Regions from separate parts of the Lysobacter sp. Root604 genome, predicted to be linked through region 1. Evidence: riboswitches for the same ligand, from Rfam matches in the RefSeq annotation. Region 1 holds a riboswitch; each other region holds the start of a gene.
What was found. A riboswitch is a leader RNA that binds a small molecule or an ion and turns the genes downstream of it on or off. The one in region 1 is predicted to bind cobalamin.

Region 1 (6,862 bases):
GCGGTCCAGGTGTCCAGGCGGCGTTGCCACGGCGCGTCGGCCTGGTCGCGGCTTTCCAGGGTCCAGCGCACCGCGTAATTGCCGGGCAGCGCGACGTCGATGCGCTGGATCGGGAAGCGGCCGTCGAGTTCGAATTCGAAACGCGCGCCCTTGTCCTTGGCGCCTTCGGCGGCCAGGCGCTGGCCCTTGAGCTGGCGCCAGCGCAGCGGCGCGGGATCGGCACTGGCGCTGAGCTCGGCGCTGACCGCGCGGATCGGCGCCACCGCATCGGGATTAAGCGGGCTCAGGCGCAGATAGCGCGCACGCAGGCCATTGGTCTCGAACGCGATTCGGCGCTGCAGCAAACGCCGACCGCCCTGCTCCAGATCGACCAGGCGCCCGTTCGCGGCAACCTCGCGCCAGCGCTCGAGATCGTCGCTGGCCTCGACCCGATAGGCCGCGTCCAGCGCGGTACCCGGCGCCCAATCCAGCTCCAGCGCGCGGATCGGCGTGCGCACGGTGCTGGCGTCGATCAGCAAGGCGGTCTGCGGGCCGGTCGCGGTAGCGCGGCCGATGCCGCGCGCCTCGACCCGGCGCAGGCGTCCGTCGGCCTCGACCTCGCTGACCAACTGCCAGTCCTGCGCGCCGCCGGCCGCGCGCGCGGGCAAGGCGAACCAGGGCAGGCTGACCTTGCTGGTCGCGCGCACGTCGTTGGCGCCAGGCCGGTAAATCGCCGCGGGCACCGGATTGCCGGTGCCGTCGATCACGTCGACGTCGCGCAGGCCGGACTGACGCGCCTGCAGATAGACCGCATCGTCCAGCACGACGCGGTAAGCGCCCGCGTCCGCGCTGCTCAGTTGCAAGGGCCATTGCTGGGCATAGTCGTCGCGCGGCCCGGCCAGGCCCAGCGCGGGCCACAAGACGAAGGCGATGCTCGCTACTGCGCGGACCAGGCTCATGCCGACATCTCCGAAGGGGGCTCTGCGGGTGCATCGCTCGTCGCCGGCGGCGCCGGCGCGAGGTAACCGACCAGGGTGCACAACAGGCCGTAAGCGATGAAGGACGCGATTCCGAGCAGGTTGCCCAGGTGGGTGCGGTCGACGAACACCAGCTTGGCCAGCACCACCGCCATCAGCACCGCGCCGGCCAGCCACAGCCCACGCTGGCCGCGACGCGAGCCGATCACCCAGCCGAGCACGCCGAGCAGGCTCCAGACCACGGTCAGGCTGGTCTGGACCAGACCGGTGCGGTACATCGACCCATCCCAAGGCACACCGCCCCAGTGGTGGGTGGCACGCAGGGTGATCGCGGTGATCAGGGCGAAGCCCGCGGCCGCGAGCAGCGGCACCCGGCGCGCGCGCAGATCGTCCGGCGCCGACGGCGAGGCCAGCCAGAACGCGAACAGCGCCAGCACCGCGAGCTGGATCAGGTCCAGCGGATTGAGCAGCGGCACCCAGGGCAGCGGCGCGCTGCCGCCGGGCTGGCCCAGCACGACGATGGCGCCCAGCGCAAGGGCGAACACGAAGCTGCCCTGGACCACGCCGCGCCATTGCCGGAAGCGCTCGCTCAGCGGCGGCGCGACGGCTTCGGGCCGCCACTGCAGGGCCGCGGCCATCAGCAGGAACGGCAGCGCAAGCGCGGCCCAGGTCCAGCCGTCGCCGACGGTGGCGCGGCCGACGAACTCGTGCAGCGACAGACTGGCCGCCAGCGGCCAGGCCCACAGCCAGGCCGCGTGCGCGAACGCGAGCTCAGCGCCGGCGCGATCGCGCAGGCAGCGCAGCGCGCGCAAGCCCGCGAGCGCGTACACCAGCCAGGCGGCGAGGCCATAACCGGCGAACGGATGCAGATGCGCGGTTTCCTGCACGATCGCCAGCGGCAAGGCCGCGGCCAGGCCCAGCGCGACCGTCCACGACAGCGCGCGCGTGGGCAGGCGGCGGTAGGCTTCCGCGGCCAGCCAGGCGGTGAACGCGACGAAGGCCAGGCTGGCGTCGGCGCGCAGATCGGACAGCAGGAAGCGGTCGAACTCGCCCCAGGCGTTGCCGCACCACCAGGCCAGGCCCCACAGGTAATACGCCAAGGCCGGATTGCGCTGCTCGGCGCGGCGATAGCTCCAGGCGCTGGCGAAACCGGCCAGCGCGATCAGCAAGGCGCCCATGAAGCGCGCGTTGAGCACCGCGGTCAGCGGTTCGGGGCCGTCGCTGATGCCGATCAGGAAACCGCCGGCGGCGAACAGCTGCAAGGCCAGGCCGGCCAGCTGCGGCAAGATGCGCTGCTGACGCAGGCCCAGCCAGACCAGCGCCGCGCCTTCGACCGCGAACACGCAGGCGGTGGTTTGCGCCGACAGCGCCAAGGGCACGGCCAGGGTCGCGAAACCGACCGCGAGCAAGGCGTACGGCGTGGCCAGCGCAACGAAGTGCTCGCGGCGCTTGAGCCACCAGGCCAGCGCCGCATACAGCACGGCCAGGCCCAGCGCGCAGAACGCCAGCGGCATGCGCTCGCCTTCGAGCAGGCCGGCCTGCAGCGAGAACGCGACCAGCGGCGTGCCGAACACCAGGCAGCCGTCGATGAAATCGCGCCGTCCCGCGGCCTGGCGCCAGGCGTAGAGGATGGGGATCAGCAGATAGAAGACGAAGAACAGCAGCAGGAAGGGTTCGGTGCTGGCGAAGTCCGCGCTGCGATAGCGCAGTACGCCCCAGGCGGTGCCGATTCCGAAGGTGAACACGAAGCCGAGCAGGTTGAGCGCGCGCCACGGCCGCCACCAGGCGATCACGAAGATCGCCGCATTGAGCACGGCGTAGTAACTGAACAAGGCGACATGGTTGCCCTGCCCGGTCGACAGCCAGATCGGCGCCATGAAGCCGGCGAAGATGCCCAGCAGCGCCAGCGCGATCGCGTTCTGGCGCACCGCGAGCACGCCGGCGCCGGCGACCAGCACGATGCTGAGCGCGAACGCGGGCCCGGCCTCGATCAGCCCGTACAGTTTGAACGCCGCGAACACCACCAGTAGCAGCACGCCGATCGCGCCGCCCTGCAGGCTCAGCGCGAAGCTGCGCTTGCGTTCGCGCTGGCGCCAGCCGAACACCAGCCCGGCCAGCGCGGCCAGGGCGATGCCGGCCAGGCGGAACTCGATCGGGAAGCGCATCCAGCCCTGATCGGTGGCGTACTTGAGCAGCGCGGCCACGCCCGCGAACAGCACCAGCATGCCGACCTTGACCGGCACGTTGCCTTCGGTGAACCAGCGCTTGACCGCGCCGACCATGCGCTCGATAGGGTCCGGCTGCGCGGGCGCGCGTACCTGGGCGCGCGCGGCGCGGGCGGGCTCGGCGCGCGGCGACTCCTCGAAGATCGGACGCGGCGCCGAGGCGGGCAACGGCGGCGGCAGCGCCGAGGCCGGTTCGGCCGCCGGCGTCGGAACGGCTGGCTCGCCGGGAATTGTGCGCGGCGACGGGCCCGTAGGCGTGCTCGAGACGGGGCTGGGCGGCGGCGATACGGGTGCGGGCGGCAGCGGCGCGTCGCGCATGAGCTCGCCCAGGGTCGGTTCGCGCTCGCCGGGCTGCTCTTCGGCCACGGCGACGGCCGCCGTCGGCCGCGCGGCGGCGCGCTGCGCGAGTTCGGCGATGCGCGCCTCCAACAGCCCGACCCGGGCCTTGAGCCCGGAGATCGATACCAAGGCGATGATCAACAGCACCGGCACGGCCAGCAGCACCAGCACCAACAACGCCAACAGACCCTCCATCGCGCCCCATCCCTGTCCTTGTCGCCACGCACGTTAACACCAAGCGCGGCGCCGCAACGGCGCCGAAGTTTTTGTTGCGAATCTGCGGTCGCTCACCACATATCGTGTTGACGGATCGGGGCACCCCTAATATGTTGTGCCTGTCGGTGCCGATCGCGAGATCGGCTTAAAAGGGAAGCCGGTGCGGACCCGCCCCGAAAGGGCGGCGACAAAGCCGGCGCTGCCCCGCAGCGGTATGGGAAACGAACGCGGTCATTGCACTGGGCGCCCGGCGCCTGGGAAGCGGCCGCCAGTAGGAGAAGCAGGAGTGAGCGGAGAGAAGTGAGTGGTGAGCGGTTTGGTACTCGCTCCTCACTTCTCCCCGCTCACTTCTGGCTTCAAGTCCCGAGCCCGAAGACCTGCCGACAACCGCGCGTCGCACACCGCGCGGTACCGGCTCAGGAGTCTTCGGGGGAAGACGGCCGGTGTCGCCCCGCCACGGTTCGCCGTCGCGGTCCGCGGTCCGTCTCGGCCCGCGCGACACCCTGTCGTCATCCTCGAACACTTCGCGCCCGCGGGGGCGCAAGCCGCAACGCCGATCCTCGGCGTTGCGTCTGCGTCCGCGCACGTCGGCCCTCGTGGGAAGGCCGACGACCCGTGCGCCCACGCATCGGAGCCCCTATGACCACCACCACCGAAGCGCCCGCCGTTGCGAGCACCTCCCCCGCCCCCATCGCCGCCGAAGCACCGGCGCGCAAGCCCGACGTCGCGCCCGGCTTCGCCCTGACCCCGCCGGCGGCCAACCTCACCATGAGCGTGACCAAGCGCAGCGGTCGCCGCGAACCGGTCGACCTCAACAAGATCGTGCGCGCGGTCACCCGCTGCGGCGAGGGCCTGTACGCGGTCGATCCGATGCGCGTGGCCACCCGCACCATCTCCGGCCTGTACGACGGCGCGACCACGCGCGAGCTGGACGAACTGTCGATCCGCACCGCCGCCCTGCTCACCGCCGAGGAGCCCGAGTACGGCCGCCTCGCCGCGCGCCTGCTCAGCAACGTGATCGAGAAGGAAGTCGCCGGCATCGAGATCCACGCGTTCTCGCAGTCGGTCGTGCGCGGCCACGAGTTGGGCCTGATCAACGACCGCCTGCTGACTTTCGTGCAGGCCAACGCGCGCAAGCTCAACGACGCCATCGACCGCAGCCTGGACGCGCGCTTCGACTACTTCGGCCTGCGCACCCTGTACGACCGCTACCTACTGCGCCACCCGACCGCGCGCACCGTGATCGAGACCCCGCAGCAGTTCTTCCTGCGCATCGCCTGCGCCCTCAGCGAGGATGTCGGCGACGCGCTCGCGTTGTACCGCCGCATGGCCCAGCTCGACTACATCCCGTCCTCGCCTACCCTGTTCAACGCCGGCACCACCCACGAGCAGCTGTCGAGCTGCTTCCTGCTCGATTCGCCCGACGATTCGCTGGAAGCGATCTACAAGCGCTACATGGATGTGGCCAAGCTGAGCAAGTTCAGCGGCGGCATCGGCCTGAGCTACACCCGCATCCGCTCGCGCGGTTCGCTGATCCGCTCCACCAACGGCCTGAGCAACGGCATCGTGCCCTGGCTGAAGACGCTGGACGCCTCGGTGGCCGCGGTCAACCAGGGCGGCAAGCGCAAGGGCGCGGCCTGCGTGTACCTGGAGCCCTGGCACGCCGACGTCGAGGAGTTCCTGGAACTGCGCGACAACACCGGCGACGAAGCGCGCCGCACCCACAACCTCAACCTGGCCAACTGGATTCCCGACGAATTCATGCGCCGCGTCGAGGCCGATGCCGAGTGGTCGCTGTTCGACCCGGCCAAGGTGCCGCAGCTGACCGACCTGTGGGGCGAGTCCTTCGACCGCGCCTACCACGCCGCCGAAGCGGCCGGCCTGGCGGTCAAGAAGGTCAAGGCGCGCGACATCTACGGCCGGATGATGCGGACCCTGGCGCAGACCGGCAACGGCTGGATGAACTTCAAGGACAAGTCCAACCGCGCGTCCAACCAGACCCTGCGCGACGGCAACGTCATCCACCTGTCCAACCTGTGCACCGAGATCCTCGAGGTCACCTCGCAGGACGAGACCGCGGTGTGCAACCTGGGCTCGATCAACCTGTCGCACCACGTCGAGATGTACGAAGACGGCAAGGGCGCCTTCGATTTCGACAAGCTGGCCGAAACCGTGCGCCTGGCCGTGCGCCAGCTCGACCGCGTGATCGACCTGAACTTCTACCCGATCGAAACCGCGCGCCGCGCCAATCTGAAGTGGCGCCCGGTCGGCCTGGGCAGCATGGGCCTGCAGGACGTGTTCTTCAAACTGCGCCTGGCCTTCGACTCCGAGCCGGCGCGCAAGCTGGCCCAGGAGATCGCCGAGGCGATCTACTTCCACGCCCTGTCGGCCTCCAACGAGCTGGCGATGGAGCACGGCAAGCACCCGTCCTTCGACGACACCCGCGCCAGCGTCGGCGAGCTGCAGTTCGAAGCCTGGGGTGTGACCCCGTCGCAGCCTGAGCGCTGGGAAACCCTGCGCACGCGCATCGCCGAGCACGGCCTGCGCAACTCGCTGCTGATCGCGATCGCGCCCACCGCGACCATCGCTTCGATCGCCGGCTGCTACGAGTGCATCGAGCCGCAGGTGTCCAACCTGTTCAAGCGCGAGACCCTGTCGGGCGACTTCCTGGTGGTCAACAAGTACCTGGTCGAGGAGCTCAAGAAGCTCGGCCTGTGGACCGCCGAGATGCGCGACCGCATCAAGATGGCCGAAGGCTCGATCCAGTCCGTGCACGAAGTGCCCGAGTCGCTGCGCCAGGTCTACCGCACCGCCTGGGAACTGCCGATGCGCTCGCTGATCGACATGGCCGCCGAGCGCGGCGCCTACATCGACCAGAGCCAGTCGCTGAACCTGTTCATCGAAAGCCCGAACATCGGCCAGCTCAGCTCGATGTACATGTACGCCTGGAAGAAGGGCCTGAAGACGACGTATTACCTGCGTTCGCGTCCGGCCACCAAGATCGCCAAGAGCACGGTCAGCGCGCCGGTGGCCGCGCCCAAGCCGGAGTACACCCAGGACGAGGCGATCGCCTGCTCGCTGGAAAACCCCGAGTCCTGCGAAGCCTGCCAGTAAGAGCGAGAAGCG
Region 2 (6,862 bases), on a different contig from region 1:
TAGCTCAGCACGCCCAATGCGTACAGGTCGGTGGCCGGGGCGGTGGCGCCGCGGTCGCGCGCCTCGGGGGCGGCGTATTCGCGCGACAGCGCGAGCTGCTCGCGGTCGGCGCCGGCAAGCGCGACGAAGGTGGAGGCGATGCCGAAGTCGACCAGCTGCACGCGCCCGTCGACGCCGACCAGCAGATTGGATGGCTTGATGTCGCGGTGCAGTACGCCCTGGGCATGGGCATAGCCCAGCGCTTCGCAGGCCTGGATCAACAGGTCGACGCGCTGCCGCACGCTAGCGCGATGGCGGTCGCACCAGGTGTCGATGGCGATGCCTTCGACGTAACGCATCGCGAACCAGGGATGACCGGTGTCGTCCACGCCGGCGTCGATCAGCGCGGCGATGCCCGGGTGGTCGAGGCGCGCCAGCACATTGCGTTCGTCGCGGAAGGCCGCGATCAGCGCCGGCGTCGCCAGCTCGGCGAGGATGCATTTGAGCGCGACCCGCTGCCGATATTGGCCGTCGTCGCGCTGAGCTTCGTACACGCTGCCCATGCCGCCGCGCGCGATCAGGCGCTCGATGCGCCAGGGCCCCAGGCGAGTGCCGAGGCGAGGATCGGGTCCGGCATCGGCTTGATCGCGACTTTCGCGGGCGCGCCGCTGCTCCACCAGCGCCGCCGGCGAACGGTCCAGCAGGCTGCTGTCGGCATTCGCATCGGAATCCAGCAGGGCCTGCAGCGCGCGATACAGCTCGGGGTCGCGCGTGGACAGCTCCGCGAGCGCGCGTTCGCGCTGCGCCGGAGGCATCTCGATATAGTCGTCGAACAAGTCCAGGGCGCGTGCGCTGACGTCGCTCATGAGGCTGTCTGCCGCTGCGGTGAGTGGGCGGAGCTGGGGTGCGCCGATGCGTGGCGTGGCGCCGGTCCGCTGCGGCTATCGTACGCCCTCCGACCGGAGATCCGATTGGACCTTCGCAGGGGGCGCGCCCGATCCACGCCGGATCGGAGCGCTCAGTAATGTCACTGAATTGGTGGATCTGTGAGGGTTTGGGCACGGTACGGCGCGCCGGGTCGGACGGTCCGTGGCCTCGCAGCGCCGCGGCAGACGCGAGCCCGCCCACCGCCCGGCTCGCCGCAAAAGAAAGCCCGGCGGAGCCGGGCTTTCGAGAGCTTGAACGCGCGTCCGGCTCAGCGGGCCGGTGCGTAACGCAAGGTCAGGAACCATTCGCGACCGGGCTGGTTGTAGAACGAGATGGTCTCGTAGTCGCGGTCGAAGACATTGGCCACGCGCGCCTGCAGCGACCAGGCCGCGGTGAGCGCGTATTCGGCGCGCAGGTCCAGGGTGCCGTAGCCGCCGACGCGGCGGCTGTTGGCGACGTCGTCGTAACGCGCGCTGGAACCGACCGCGGTCACGCCGAAGCGGAAGTCGCCGAAGGCGCGGTCGATGTCGACGCGCGCGCTGCGCTTGGCGCGACGCGGCAGATCGTTGCCGGCGTAGAAGCCGACCCGGTTCTCGCTGTCGAGGAAGCTGGCGCTGGCGGCCACGGCCCAATCGGCGACGGTGGTGTCGATGCCGATCTCGGCGCCGCGCACACGCGCGCGCTCGATGTTGTTGGGCAGGAAGATCGCGGCGTCGTAGGCGATCAGGTCGTCGACCTGGGTGCTGAAACCGTCGATGCGCGCGTTGAAGCGCTCGCTGCGGTAGGCCAGGCCAAGCTCCCAGGTCTTGGACTCTTCCGGGCGCAGCGCCGGGTTGCCGAAGAACGGGTAGTAGAGCTCGTTGAAGGTCGGGGCTTTGAAGGCGGTGCCGTAGCCCGCGGTCAGACGCCAGTGTTCGGCGAAGCCCAGGCCCCAGGCGATGCTGCCGGTGGTGTGGCCGCCGAACTGGTCGTTGTCGTCGCGGCGCAGGCTGGCCTCGATCGACTGCGCGCCGAAGCGGCCCTGGTACTGGACGAAGCCGGCGCGGTTATCGCGCTCGTTCTTGTCGTAGGCGGTGTCGCTGTCGGCGTGGTCGCGCAGCCAGTCGAAGCCCACGCTCAGCAGCTGGCCTTCGCCGACGCCGTAGTCGGTCTGCACGGTGAAGCTGTCGCGGTTGGTGGCGAAGTAACCGTTGGGCACGTTGCCGAGGAAGTTGTCGGACTCGTCGCGATTGCGGCCGGCGCTGACCTGCAGGCGCAGGTTTTCGGAAGGACGCCAGGTGCCCTTGGCGCCGACCACCTGCTGCACGATCTCGGAGTAGTTGACGAAGCTGCCGTCGTACTCGTTCTCGCCTTCGGCGCGCAGCACATGGCCTTCGAAGCTCAGGGTGTCGGTGGCATCGAAGCCACCGCGCAGCGACAGCGAGCGGTTGCGGTAGCCGTCGCGGTCGGGCTCTTCGGTGAAGCAGCCGGCGAACAGGGTGCTGGAGCCGTCGCAGGCATTGATGCCGTCGGTGCGCTGGTAGGCGGCGTCGGCGCCGAACCAGCCGCGGCCGACGCGGCCGCCGATGCCGGCGCTGGCTTCGCGGCCGCCGTGGCTGCCGACGGTGACGCTGGCGCGCGGGGCGACGGCGTCGCGGTCGCGGCGGGTGAAGATCTGGATCACGCCGCCGATCGCGTCGGCGCCGTACAGGCTGGAGCGCGGGCCGCGCACGATTTCGATGCGGTCGATCAGGGCGACCGGCAGGTCCTGGAACGAAGCCAGGCCGGAGGTCGCCGAGCCGATGCGGATGCCGTCGACCAGGACCAGCACGTGGTCGGTCTCGCTGCCGCGCAGCGACAGCGTGGTCAGCTTGCCCAGGCCGCCCTGGTTGCCGACCGAGAGGCCGGCGCGGCCGCGCAGCAGGTCGGGCAGCGAGCGCGCCTGGCTGCGCGCGATGTCGTCGTGGGTGATCACTTCGACCGGCGACAGCGCGTCGTTGGCGCTGATCGCGGTGCGGGTGGCGGTGACGACGACATCGTCCAGATCGGTGGCGTCGTCGTTCGGCTGCGCCTGCGCGAGAGCGGGCAGGGCGAGGGCGGCGGCGATGGCCAGGGACAGCTTGGGAACACGCATGAGCAAACTCCAGGGGCGCGGCGGTGGAGCCGCGCCGTCGATCGAGGGAGTCGCGAGGAGAGAGGGGCCGCGAATGCGGGCGCTGAACGCGCCGACGGTCGCCGCCGCGACGCCCTCCGCATCGCAACCAGTCGCGCGTCGGGGCCGGTCTCCGGACTCGCGAGCCGGGACCGGGGTCCCGTGCGCGGCGCCTTCCCGTGCTGAGCACAGTGGCGGTTGCCGCGGTCGACTCGCTTACCGTTGCGGGGGCAGTGCCGGGCTGGCCCGATCGCGCTGTCGCAGCGCTGGGGCGTCACCGGCTTCCCGTTTCAACCCTGACGGCGGATGCCGGGGGTCACCTCGAAGCGCGCGCAGTCTACGCGATCGGGGGCGCAGGGGCCAAAAGGAGCGGGGGGCGTGGCCATTAGCCCCTCATCCGCCCTGCGGGCACCTTCTCCCGCAAGCGGGAGAAGGGAAGATCAAGAACCTCTCCCGCAAGCGGGAGAAGGGMAGATCAAGAACCTCTCCCGCAAGCGGAAAGGGGGAGATCAAGAACCAGCGCTGTGAGCCCCTCTCCCGCTCGCGGGAGAGGGGTTGGGGTGAGGGACGATGCGGATGCGTTGCTTGAACCCCGCCACGTGCCCTCATCCGCCCTGCGGGCACCTTCTCCCGCAAGCGGGAGAAAGATCAAGAACCTCTCCCGCAAGCAGGCAGGGGAAGATCAAAAGCTAGCGTTGCGAGCCCCTCTCCCGCTYGCGGGAGAGGGGTTGGGGTGAGGGCCCGGCGCGAGTGCGTTGCTTGAACCYCGCCGCGCGCCCTCATCCGCCCTGCGGGCACCTTCTCCCGCAAGCGGGAGAAGGGMAGATCAAGAACSTCTCCCGCAAGCGGAAAGGGGGAGATCAAGAACTAGCGCTGTGAGCCCCTCTCCCGCTCGCGGGAGAGGGGTTGGGGTGAGGGCCCGGCGCAGAGCGCGCAGCTCCAACTTCATCCCGGCTCTTCATCCGGTCCGCAGCCCGTCCTGAGCCTGCCGAACGGGGCACCGCCTCCCACTGTTGGGAGCAGGGAAAGCCAGGTCGGGGGCGTAACCAAGCGCCGCTAATCCGCGCCGCAAAGCGGAACGCAGGACTGCCTTACTCCCGCTCTTCCGCCTCGTCGCGGCCTTCGCCCGCAGGCTCGTCGTCGAAGCCGTCGTCGTAGGACGGCGGCATCGCCACGGTGTCCTCGGTCAGCACGGTGGTGCGCACCGGGCCGGCGGCCGGGCGGTTGCGCGGCGCGGGCAGCAGGGCGGTGGCGGCCTCGGCGGCGGCGATCAGTTCGTTGCGGCGCTGGTCGGGGATCTCCTGCCAATGGCAGTCCAGCAGGGCGCCCTCGATCGCGTACAGCAAGTTGAGCGTCGGTTTGAAGCCCGCGCGCTTGACCCGCATGAAAGCCTCGACCGTGCCGATCGCGGCGATGTCCTCGTGCGAGCGCAGGCCGACCTGGCGCAGCCAGGCCGCGCTCTTGGGGCCGATGTTGCGCAGCTTGGCCGCGGTCATCGCAGCGACTCCACGAAGGCCTGGGCGATCGCTTCCAGGCCGCGCTGGTCGTCGGCGTCGAAGCGGTCGAGCTTGGGGCTATCGAGATCGAACACGCCGATCAGTTCGCCGTTCAAGGACAAAGGCACCACCAGTTCGGAGTTCGACGCCGAATCGCAGGCGATGTGGCCCGGGAAGCGGTGCACGTCGGCGATGCGCTGGGTCTGGCCGCTGGAGGCCGCCGCGCCGCACACGCCCTTGTCGAGCGGGATGCGGATGCAGGCCGGCAGGCCCTGGAACGGCCCGACCACCAGCTCGCGGCCGTCGTAGAAGTAGAAGCCGACCCAGTTGAGGTCCGGCAGGGCGTGATAGACCAGCGCCGACAGGTTGGCGGCGTTGGCGACACGGTCGCGCTCGCCCTCGATCAGGGCGCGTGCCTGGGCCAGGAGCAGGTCGTATTGTTCCGGCTTGCTGCCGGACAGGGGGTTGGCGGCGAACATACCGCGAGTGTAGCAGCGGCACGCCCGGGCATTACCATGGCCGGATACCGCCCCCCCAAGCCCGCTGCCGAGGATGCCGATGACCGAGTCTGGCTCGACCATGCCCGCCTTCCGCGAACGCGGCCATCAGGTGACGCGGCTGGAAAGCTTCGTCGACGCCGCGTTCGCGTTCTCGCTGACGATGCTGGTGATCCTGTTCAACGAACTGCCCGACACCGTCGCCGAACTGCGCGAAGCGCTGCGGCGGGTGCCGACCTTCGTGTTCTGCTTCGTGCTGCTCGCCTTGTTCTGGGGCGCGCACAATCGTTGGAGCCGACGCTACGGACTCGACGATGGGCGCTCCAACGTGCTCAGCCTGGCCCTGGTGCTGGTGGTGATGATCTACGTCTACCCGCTGCGCATGGTGGTCTCCAGCGCGATGTCGATGTTCACCGGCGGCTGGGTCAAGAGCGAGTTGGGCATCGACCCGGCGCATTGGAACGCCGACCTGCAGACCGCCTTCATGGTTTACGCGGTGGGCTTCGGCCTGTTGTCGTGGATCGTGTGCGAGCTCAACCGGCACGCCTTGCGACGCGCCGACAAACTGGGTTTGACCGCGGCCGAGCGCTACGAGACCGGCACCGAGATCGGCCTGCACTGGATCCTCACCGGCACCGCCGTGCTGAGCCTAGCGCTGAGCGGCCTGGCGCTGGCCTGGCCCGGCGAGAACGCGCCGGGCCTGATCGCGGCGCTGCCGGTATGGGTGTACGCGGCCTTGGGCGCGGTCATGCCGGCCTACGCCGTGCGTCGCAATCGCCGATGGTTGGCCCATCAATCGAAGGAAGCCGCCGCTTGAGCGCACGCAGTTATTTCGTCACCGGCACCGACACCGGCATCGGCAAGTCGGTCGCCAGCGCCACGCTGCTGCATGCACTGCGCGCGCGCGGGCTGCGCGCGGTCGGCATGAAGCCGGTCGCGAGCGGTTGCGAGCTCACGCCGGAGGGTTTGCGCAACGAAGACGCGCTGCTGTTGCAGGCGGCCAGCGCGCCCACGCCCGCCTATGCGGACATCAATCCCTATGCCTTGCGCGCACCGCTGGCGCCGGAGCTGGCCGCGGCCGACGACGGCGTCGAGATCGCGCTGCCGACGCTGCTGGCCGCGCACGCGCGCCTGGCCGCGCAGGCCGAGGTGGTGGTGGTCGAAGGCGTCGGCGGCTGGGCGGCGCCGCTGTCGGCGAGCCTGGACCAGGCCGAGCTGGCGCGCGAACTGGACGCGGCGGTGGTGTTGGTGGTCGGAATGCGGCTAGGCTGCATCAACCATGCGCGCCTGACTGCGCGTGCGATCGAGGCCGACGGCCTGCGCCTGGTCGGCTGGATCGGCAATGAGATGGACCCTCATATGGACCGACGCGATGACAATTTCCGTTTACTGCGTGAGCGCCTGCCCGCACCGTGCTGGGGCCGCCTGCCGTACGCCCCCGAACCCGACGCCAGCCGTTTTTCGCACTTGCTCGAGGTGGCATGACGGCGCTGGCCCCGTGACTTATGGGGGGTGGGGCCAAGTAGCAGAATGCTAGACTTTTCAGTATAGGAATTAGCGGCAACCACCGAGCGATCGCGCTCTAGACAACGATGGAACCGGAGTCTTTCCCATGATCATGATCCCGCGCTCCGCGGCCCTGGCCTTCGCGTTGGCCCTCGCACTCTCCGCTTGCGGAGGTGGTGGCGACGAACAAGCCGGCGGTGCGCCGCCGCCGCCGGAACTGGGCGTGATCAAGGCGCAGCCGGCGAACGTGCCGCTGCAGAAGGATCTGGTCGGCCGCCTGGCCGCTTACCGCAGCGCCGATGTGCGTGCGCGCGTACCGGGCGTAT
Region 3 (6,862 bases), on a different contig from region 1:
CTTCAGCGATTCCGAGCCCAGCGCGATCGCGGCCGGATTGTCGACGCGGAAGGTGCCGATCTCGTAGGGCACGCCGCTGATGAAGTTGGTCGCGATCGACTGGAAGAACTGCTGCTGCAGCGAGGGCGCGCGGAAGCCGGTGGAGGCGGTGGCGCGCAACGCGACCTTGTCGGTGAAGGCGTAACGCGCCGACAGCTTGCCGGAAGTGGTGTCGCCGAAATCGCTGTAGCTCTCGAAGCGCGCGGCGATGCCGGCGGAGAACTTGTCGGTCAGGTCGGCTTCGACGTCGGCATAGAGCGAATAGCTGTGGCGGTCGAAATCGCCGGCGTCGCTGGCGCGGAAGCCGGAGAACACCTGCGCGCCCGGGATGATCTGGCCGTTGGACGCGGGCACGCCGCCGTTGGCGTAGGACAGCGGTTCGCCGGCGCGCTGCGAGAATTCCTCGCCGCGCCACTCCGCGCCCCAGGCGAAGGTCACCGGATACTGCCAGCCGAAATCCACCGGGCGCGCGAAGTCCAGGTTCAACACGTGCTGCGTGACTTCGAGCGCGCCCGCATAGAACTGCGTCGGCGAGGTCGGGCCCAGGCTGCGGTTGAGGGTGTGCTCGATGTCGAAGCTGAGTTCGTTGTGGCCGTAGTTGTAGCTGAAATCGATCTGGGTGCCGCCGGCGGTTTCCGAGCGCAGGCCGACCACCGTCGAGCGGTCCTTGCTGACGTTGTGGATCTGCGGCAGGAAGCCGTTCGGGTAGATCGAGGGGATGTTGCGCGGGTCGGCGGCGAAGCGGAAGTAGCCGTTGGAGAGCACGTCGCGCTTGCTGTAGCTGCCGAAGGAATAGAAGGTCAGGTAGTCGACCGGACTGTATTCGCCGTTGTAGGACACCGCGCCGCTATCGATCTCGGGATCGCCGTAGCGCTGTTCGACCACGCCTTGGAACGGGCGCGCGCGGTTGGTCTGGTCCTGGTGGCCGCCCTGCGCGGCCAGGTGCAGCTTGCCGTTTTCGCCGAGCTTGAAGCCGGCGTCGCCGGACAGCTGGTACTGCTCGCCGTCGCCGGCGCTGTATTGCCCGTAGCGCGCGGCGATGCTGCCGCCGTGGTCGCTGCCCTTGAGCACGATGTTGACCACCCCGGCGATCGCGTCGGAGCCGTACTGCGCCGAGGCGCCGTCGCGCAGCACTTCCACGCGTTCGATCGAGGCGATCGGGATCGCGTTGAGGTCGACCGGCGAGGAACCGCGACCCTGGCTGCCGTTGAGGTTGATCAGCGCGGTGGTGTGCCGGCGCTTGCCGTTGACCAGCACCAGCACCTGGTCCGGCGCCAGGCCGCGCAGCTGCGCGGGGCGCACGGCGTCGGTGCCGTCGGTGATGGCCGGGCGCGGGAAGTTCAGCGAGGGCAGGGCGCGCGCCAGCGCGGTCGCGAGTTCGACCGTGCCGGTGGCTTCCAGCGCCTCCGGAGTGATGATGTCGATCGGCGCGCTGGACTCGGCGACGGTGCGATCGCTGACCCGGGTGCCGGTGACGATCACCTGGTCCAGGGTATGGGCCTCGGAGGCCGGCTCGCCCGGGGCGGCCGCGTCCTGGGCATAGGCCGGGGAGGCGAGCGCGGCGATCAGGGCCAGCGACAAGGGGGCGAGGACGAGCGGACGGCGTACGGCGCGGACGGCTACGGACATGGTGCGCGGCTCCTTGCGGCGGGGGGATTGGTAACGATGTCATTTTGGTTTAACACGGTTATAACAACTGGGTCAAACCCACTTTCGTATAGGTAGATAGCCGTACGTCATGGTTTTAGACATCGGATGCGCATCAGCTATGCCAGGTGGCACATCAGGCCGACTTAGCCCGGCTGCGGGCGGTTATCGCCACAGGCCCGGGGCCCGGCTCATGCCGTTTGCTCATGGGGGCGGACCGATCCGGGGCTGCTACCATGCGCGGGCTTGAGGTGATCGCCGGCCCCGCCGGCGATTGAAACGGGAATCCGGTGCGCCAGTCCTCCGAACGGAGCGACGGCAATTCCGGAGCTGCCCCCGCAACGGTAAGTAAGACGAACGATCCGCAACGAAGCCACTGTGCGCATGCATGGGAAGGCGCGGATCGGAGGGCTGGAGGCCCTCGCTTGCAAGCCCGGAGACCGGCCTGAGGCTGACCCGACACGCGGTGGGCGCTGTCATGGGGCTGCCTTGCGTCCGCGCGTCGCCGCCTCGTCGTTCCCTCCGCGTGTCTCCGACCCATCGTTTCCGCGCGGGTAGGCGCGGATCAGGAGCCATGCTTTGAATTTCCACCCTTACGCGCTTCGCCGCACCGCGCTGGCGACGGCGCTGCTGTCCGTCGTGGTCCCGGTTTGGGCCGCCGACGCCGCCACCGACCTCGACCAGGTCGTGGTGACCGCCAGCCGCACCGCGCAGACCCAGGACGCGACCCTGGCCTCGGTCACCGTGATCGACCGCGACGACATCGAACGCCTGCAGCCGGCCAACTTGCCCGACCTGCTGCGCGGCACGCCCGGCCTGTCGATGGCCAACAACGGCGGCCCCGGCAAGTCGACCTCGCTGTTCCTGCGCGGCACCGAGTCCGACCATGTGCTGGTGCTGGTGGACGGCATCAAGATCGGCTCGGCCACCAGCGGCGGCGCCTCGCTGCAGGACATTCCGGTCGAACAGATCGAGCGCATCGAGATCGTGCGCGGCCCGTTCTCCAGCTTGTACGGCTCCGAGGCCCTGGGCGGCGTGATCCAGATCTTCACCCGCCGCCCGCAAGGCGCGTTCGCGCCGCACGCCAGCGCCTCGATCGGCAGCTGGCAGACGCGTCGCGGCACCCTGGGCGTGGGCGGAAAGAGCGACAACGGCTGGTACTCGATCAACGCCGCCAGCGAGGACACCGACGGCATCAACGCCTGTCGCGGCAAGCCCTCGCCGGGCGGCGCCGGCTGCTTCACCCACTCGCCCGACCGCGACGGCTACCGCAACCTGTCGCTGACCGCGCAGGGCGGCTACCGCTTCAACGACGCCTGGGACGCCGAAGCGCGCCTGTTCCGCGCCGAAGGCCGTAACGAATACGACGGCAGCACCAACAACCAGGCCGACACCGTGCAGCAGGTCGCCGGCGGACGCCTGCGCTACGCGCCCAGCGAACAGGCCACGCTGACCCTCAACCTGGGCCGCAGCAGCGACCTCAGCGACACCTACCGCAACGGCGTCTACTCCAGCACCTTCAATACGCGCCGCAAGCTGGGCTCGCTGCAGGGTGACTTCGGCCTCGGCGGCGGCCTGCTCACCCTGGGCTACGACTGGCAGCGCGACGAGGTGGAAAGCAGCACCGTCTACGCCCACGACCACCGCATCAACCGCGGCCTGTTCGGCCAGTACCAGCGCGAATCTGGCGCGCACGCGCTGCAGGCCAGCCTGCGCCGCGACGACGACAGCCAGTTCGGCGGCCAGACCACCGGCAGCGCGCTGTGGGGCTGGAACCTCAGCGAACAGCTGCGCCTGACCGCGAGCTACGGCACCGCGTTCAAGGCGCCGACCTTCAACGAGCTGTACTTTCCCGGCTTCGGCAACGCCGATCTCAAGCCGGAGGAGTCGCGCAGCTTCGAACTCGGCCTGCGCGGCGAACACGCCTGGGGCGGCTGGTCGCTCAACGCCTACGAGACCCGAGTCGATGAATTGATCGCGTTCGATGCTTCGATCGGTCTGCCCGGCAACATCGATCGCGCGCGCATCCAGGGCGTGGAGGCCACGGTCGATACCGTCCTGGCCGGTTGGGACCTGCGCGCCAGCGCGACCTGGCTGGATCCGCGCAACGACAGCCGCGGCGCCAGCCGCGACAAGATCCTGCCGCGCCGCGCGCGCGAAAGCGCACGCTTCGATGCCGACCGTCGCTACGGCCGCTTCAGCCTGGGCGGCAGCGTCTACGTCGCCGGCGAACGTTTCGACGATCTGGCCAACACGCGCCGTCTGGACGGCTACGCCACCACCGACCTGCGCCTGGGCTTCCGTTTCGACGATTCCTGGAGCCTGCAGCTGGCGGCCAACAACGTGTTCAACCAGCGCTACGAGACCGCGGCCTACTACAACCAGCCCGGCCGCAACTACCTGTTGACCTTGCGCTACCGCGCGGCGAACTGATCGCCGCGCTTTCGCCACCACCGTCCCGTCCACGCCACCGAGGCCGCCGATGAACGCTCTCAGCCGATCCGTCCACTACAGTCTGTTCACCGCACTCGCCGCGGTCATGGTCGCCACCCGCTTCCACCACTTCGGCGACGCGCTGCACCTGCCCGATGCGTCGATGGCGGTGTTCTTCCTCGGCGGCCTCTGGCTGCGCAAGCACCTGGGTTTCGTCGCTTTCCTGGTGCTGGCGGTGGCGATCGACTGGATCGCGATCCAGGCCCAGGGCAAGAGCTTCTTCCAGCACTACTGCGTCACGCCGTCGTACGCCTTCCTGCTGCTGGCGTACGCGGCGCTGTGGTACAGCGGCCGCGCCTATGCGCAGCGGCTGCAGGCGACCCCGCGCGCGCTGCTCGGCGCGCTCGCGGTCGGCCTGGTCGCGGCCACGGTCTCGTTCCTGATCTCCAACGGCGCGTTCTACTGGCTGGGCGGGCGCTACGAGGACCCGAACCTGAGCCAATACCTGGCGCGCGTGTGGCAGTGGGGGCCGCTGTTCGTGCGCACCACCCTGAGCTACATCGCGGTGGCCCTGGTCGCCTATGCGCTGATCGCGCGCGTTCTGCCGGTGCGGGTCGCGCCGCGCGACGCCCAGGCCTGATCGAGGATGACCACCATGACCGCAAGCCCCACGCATTCCCTGCCGCTGAGCTCGCCGCGCGCGCAGATCCTGGTCGGCGTCGCTCTGGCGACGCTGATGATCGCCACCCGCGGCCAGCACTTCGCCACCATCGACCGCCTGCCCAGCGCGTCGTGGGCGATCTTCTTCCTCGCCGGCGCGCTGTTGCGGCCGATGTGGATGCTGCCGCTGCTGTTCGTGCTGGCCTCGCTGCTGGACATCGTCAGCCTGGCCTCGGGCACGATCGGCGACTGGTGCCTGTCGCCGGCGTACTGGGCGCTGGCGCCGGCCTACGCCACGCTGTGGCTGGCCGGGCATTTCTACGCGCGCATCCACCGCGATCGCTGGACCACGCTGCCGCGCCTGGCGCTGGTGCTGGCGGTCGCCGCGTTGGCGACTTACGTGTTCTCGGGCGGCGGCTTCTACTTCTTCTCCGGCCGCTACTCGGATCCCACGCTGGCCGGCTTCGCCGCGCGCATCGGCCAGTACTATCCGCGTAGCCTCGGCACCCTGGCCGGCTACGTCGGCACCGCGTTCGCACTGCTGGCGATCGTACGCGGCGCCGGCGCCCTACGCACCGCCCAGCAAGGAGCCCGCGCATGAGCGACACCGTCCCGACCCAGGAAGAACGCCACCGCGAACGCATGCAGCGCAAGAAGGAGCTGGTCGATCGCAAGATCGCCCGCGCCACCATCGAGCGCGGCGTGCTGGTGGTCAACACCGGCAACGGCAAGGGCAAGAGCTCGTCCGGCTTCGGCATGCTCGCGCGCTCGCTGGGCCACGGCTTCCGCTGCGGCGTGGTGCAGTTCATCAAGGGCAGCTTCTCGACCGGCGAGGAAGCCTTCTTCCGCCGCTTCGAGGGCGACCAGCTCGCCTACCACGTGATGGGCGAGGGCTTCACCTGGGAAACCCAGGACAAGGCCCGCGACATCGCGGCCGCGCAGGCGGCCTGGGCCAAGGCCGCACAGATGCTGGCCGACGAATCCTGCGACTTCGTGCTGTTGGACGAGCTCAACATCGCGCTCGCGCATCGCTATGTCGAACTCGACGCCGTGCTGGCCGCGGTCGCCGCGCGCCCGCCCTTGCAGCACGTGGTCATCACCGGCCGCGGCGCGCCCGACCGCCTGATCGAGGTCGCCGACACGGTGACCGAGATGCGCGTGGTCAAGCACGCGTTCCAGGCCGGCATTAAGGCCCAGAAGGGCATCGAGCTGTGAAGCCGGGAGTCGGGATCGGGGATTGGGGATTCGCAAAAGCGCAGGCTATGCGTGGCATGGCTGCCGACGGGGCAAAGCTCGATGGGCGTAGCTTAGGTCCGCGAATTCGGAATGCGGTGCGAGCGCTATGAGCGAATCCCGAATCCCCAATCTCGAATCCCCGCGCCGCTGCGCGGCGCTATTGGTGTCCGCGCCCGCGTCGGGCCAGGGCAAGACCAGCGTCACCGCCGCGCTCGCGCGCTGGCACACGCGCCAAGGCCGACGGGTGCGGGTGTTCAAGACCGGGCCGGATTTTCTCGATCCGATGGTGCACGAGCGCGCCAGCGGCGCGCCGGCCTATCAGCTGGACCTGTGGATGTGCGGCGAGGACGAGGTGCGTGCGCGGCTGTACGAGGCCGCGGGCGAGGCCGATCTGATCCTGGTCGAAGGCGTGATGGGCCTGTTCGACGGCAAGCCGTCCAGCGCCGATCTCGCGCTGGCGCTGGGCCTGCCGGTGCTGACGGTGATCGACGGCTCGGCGATGGCGCAGACCTTCGGCGCGCTGGCCTTGGGGTTGGCGCGCTACCGCGACGGCCTGCAAGTGCACGGCGTGGCAGCGAACCGCATCGGCAGCGCCTACCATGCGCAGTTGCTGCGCGAGAGCCTGCCGGCGCCGCTGCATTGGCTGGGCGCCTTGCCGCGCGATCCTGCGCTGGCCCTGCCCGAGCGTCATCTGGGCCTGGTGTCCGCGGGCGAGCTCGGCGATCTGGATGCGCGCCTGGACGCGCTGGCCGATGCTTGGGCCACGCACGCCGAGGCCGCGCTGCCGCCGCCGGTCGCGTTCGCGCCGGCCGAACCCGCCGCCGTGCCGACGCTGCCGTCGGGCTGG

Region 2: linked by a shared signal. The riboswitch ahead of btuB (TonB-dependent vitamin B12 receptor) and the one ahead of ASD69_RS14645 (ribonucleoside-diphosphate reductase subunit alpha) in region 1 are both predicted to bind cobalamin.
Region 3: linked by a shared signal. The riboswitch ahead of btuB (TonB-dependent vitamin B12 receptor) and the one ahead of ASD69_RS14645 (ribonucleoside-diphosphate reductase subunit alpha) in region 1 are both predicted to bind cobalamin.

Annotation. Positions count from the first base shown of each region.
Region 1 is NZ_LMGS01000009.1:1,434,029-1,440,890, reverse strand. Features, by position in the region: gene ASD69_RS14655 (DUF3999 domain-containing protein) at 1-938, opposite strand, end outside; gene ASD69_RS14650 (DUF2339 domain-containing protein) at 935-3,715, opposite strand; cobalamin riboswitch at 3,843-4,136, shown strand; gene ASD69_RS14645 (ribonucleoside-diphosphate reductase subunit alpha) at 4,505-6,850, shown strand.
Region 2 is NZ_LMGS01000010.1:181,974-188,835, reverse strand. Features, by position in the region: gene ASD69_RS15955 (serine/threonine-protein kinase) at 1-845, opposite strand, end outside; gene btuB (TonB-dependent vitamin B12 receptor) at 1,175-3,019, opposite strand; cobalamin riboswitch at 3,144-3,376, opposite strand; gene ASD69_RS22985 (TfoX/Sxy family protein) at 4,129-4,533, opposite strand; gene ASD69_RS15940 (GAF domain-containing protein) at 4,530-5,012, opposite strand; gene ASD69_RS15935 (TMEM175 family protein) at 5,092-5,847, shown strand; gene bioD (dethiobiotin synthase) at 5,844-6,515, shown strand; gene ASD69_RS15925 (efflux RND transporter periplasmic adaptor subunit) at 6,643-6,862, shown strand, end outside.
Region 3 is NZ_LMGS01000012.1:191,004-197,865, reverse strand. Features, by position in the region: gene ASD69_RS19465 (TonB-dependent receptor) at 1-1,668, opposite strand, end outside; cobalamin riboswitch at 1,919-2,150, shown strand; gene btuB (TonB-dependent vitamin B12 receptor) at 2,302-4,119, shown strand; gene ASD69_RS19455 (hypothetical protein) at 4,169-4,759, shown strand; gene ASD69_RS19450 (hypothetical protein) at 4,775-5,380, shown strand; gene cobO (cob(I)yrinic acid a,c-diamide adenosyltransferase) at 5,377-5,994, shown strand; gene ASD69_RS19440 (cobyrinate a,c-diamide synthase) at 6,122-6,862, shown strand, end outside.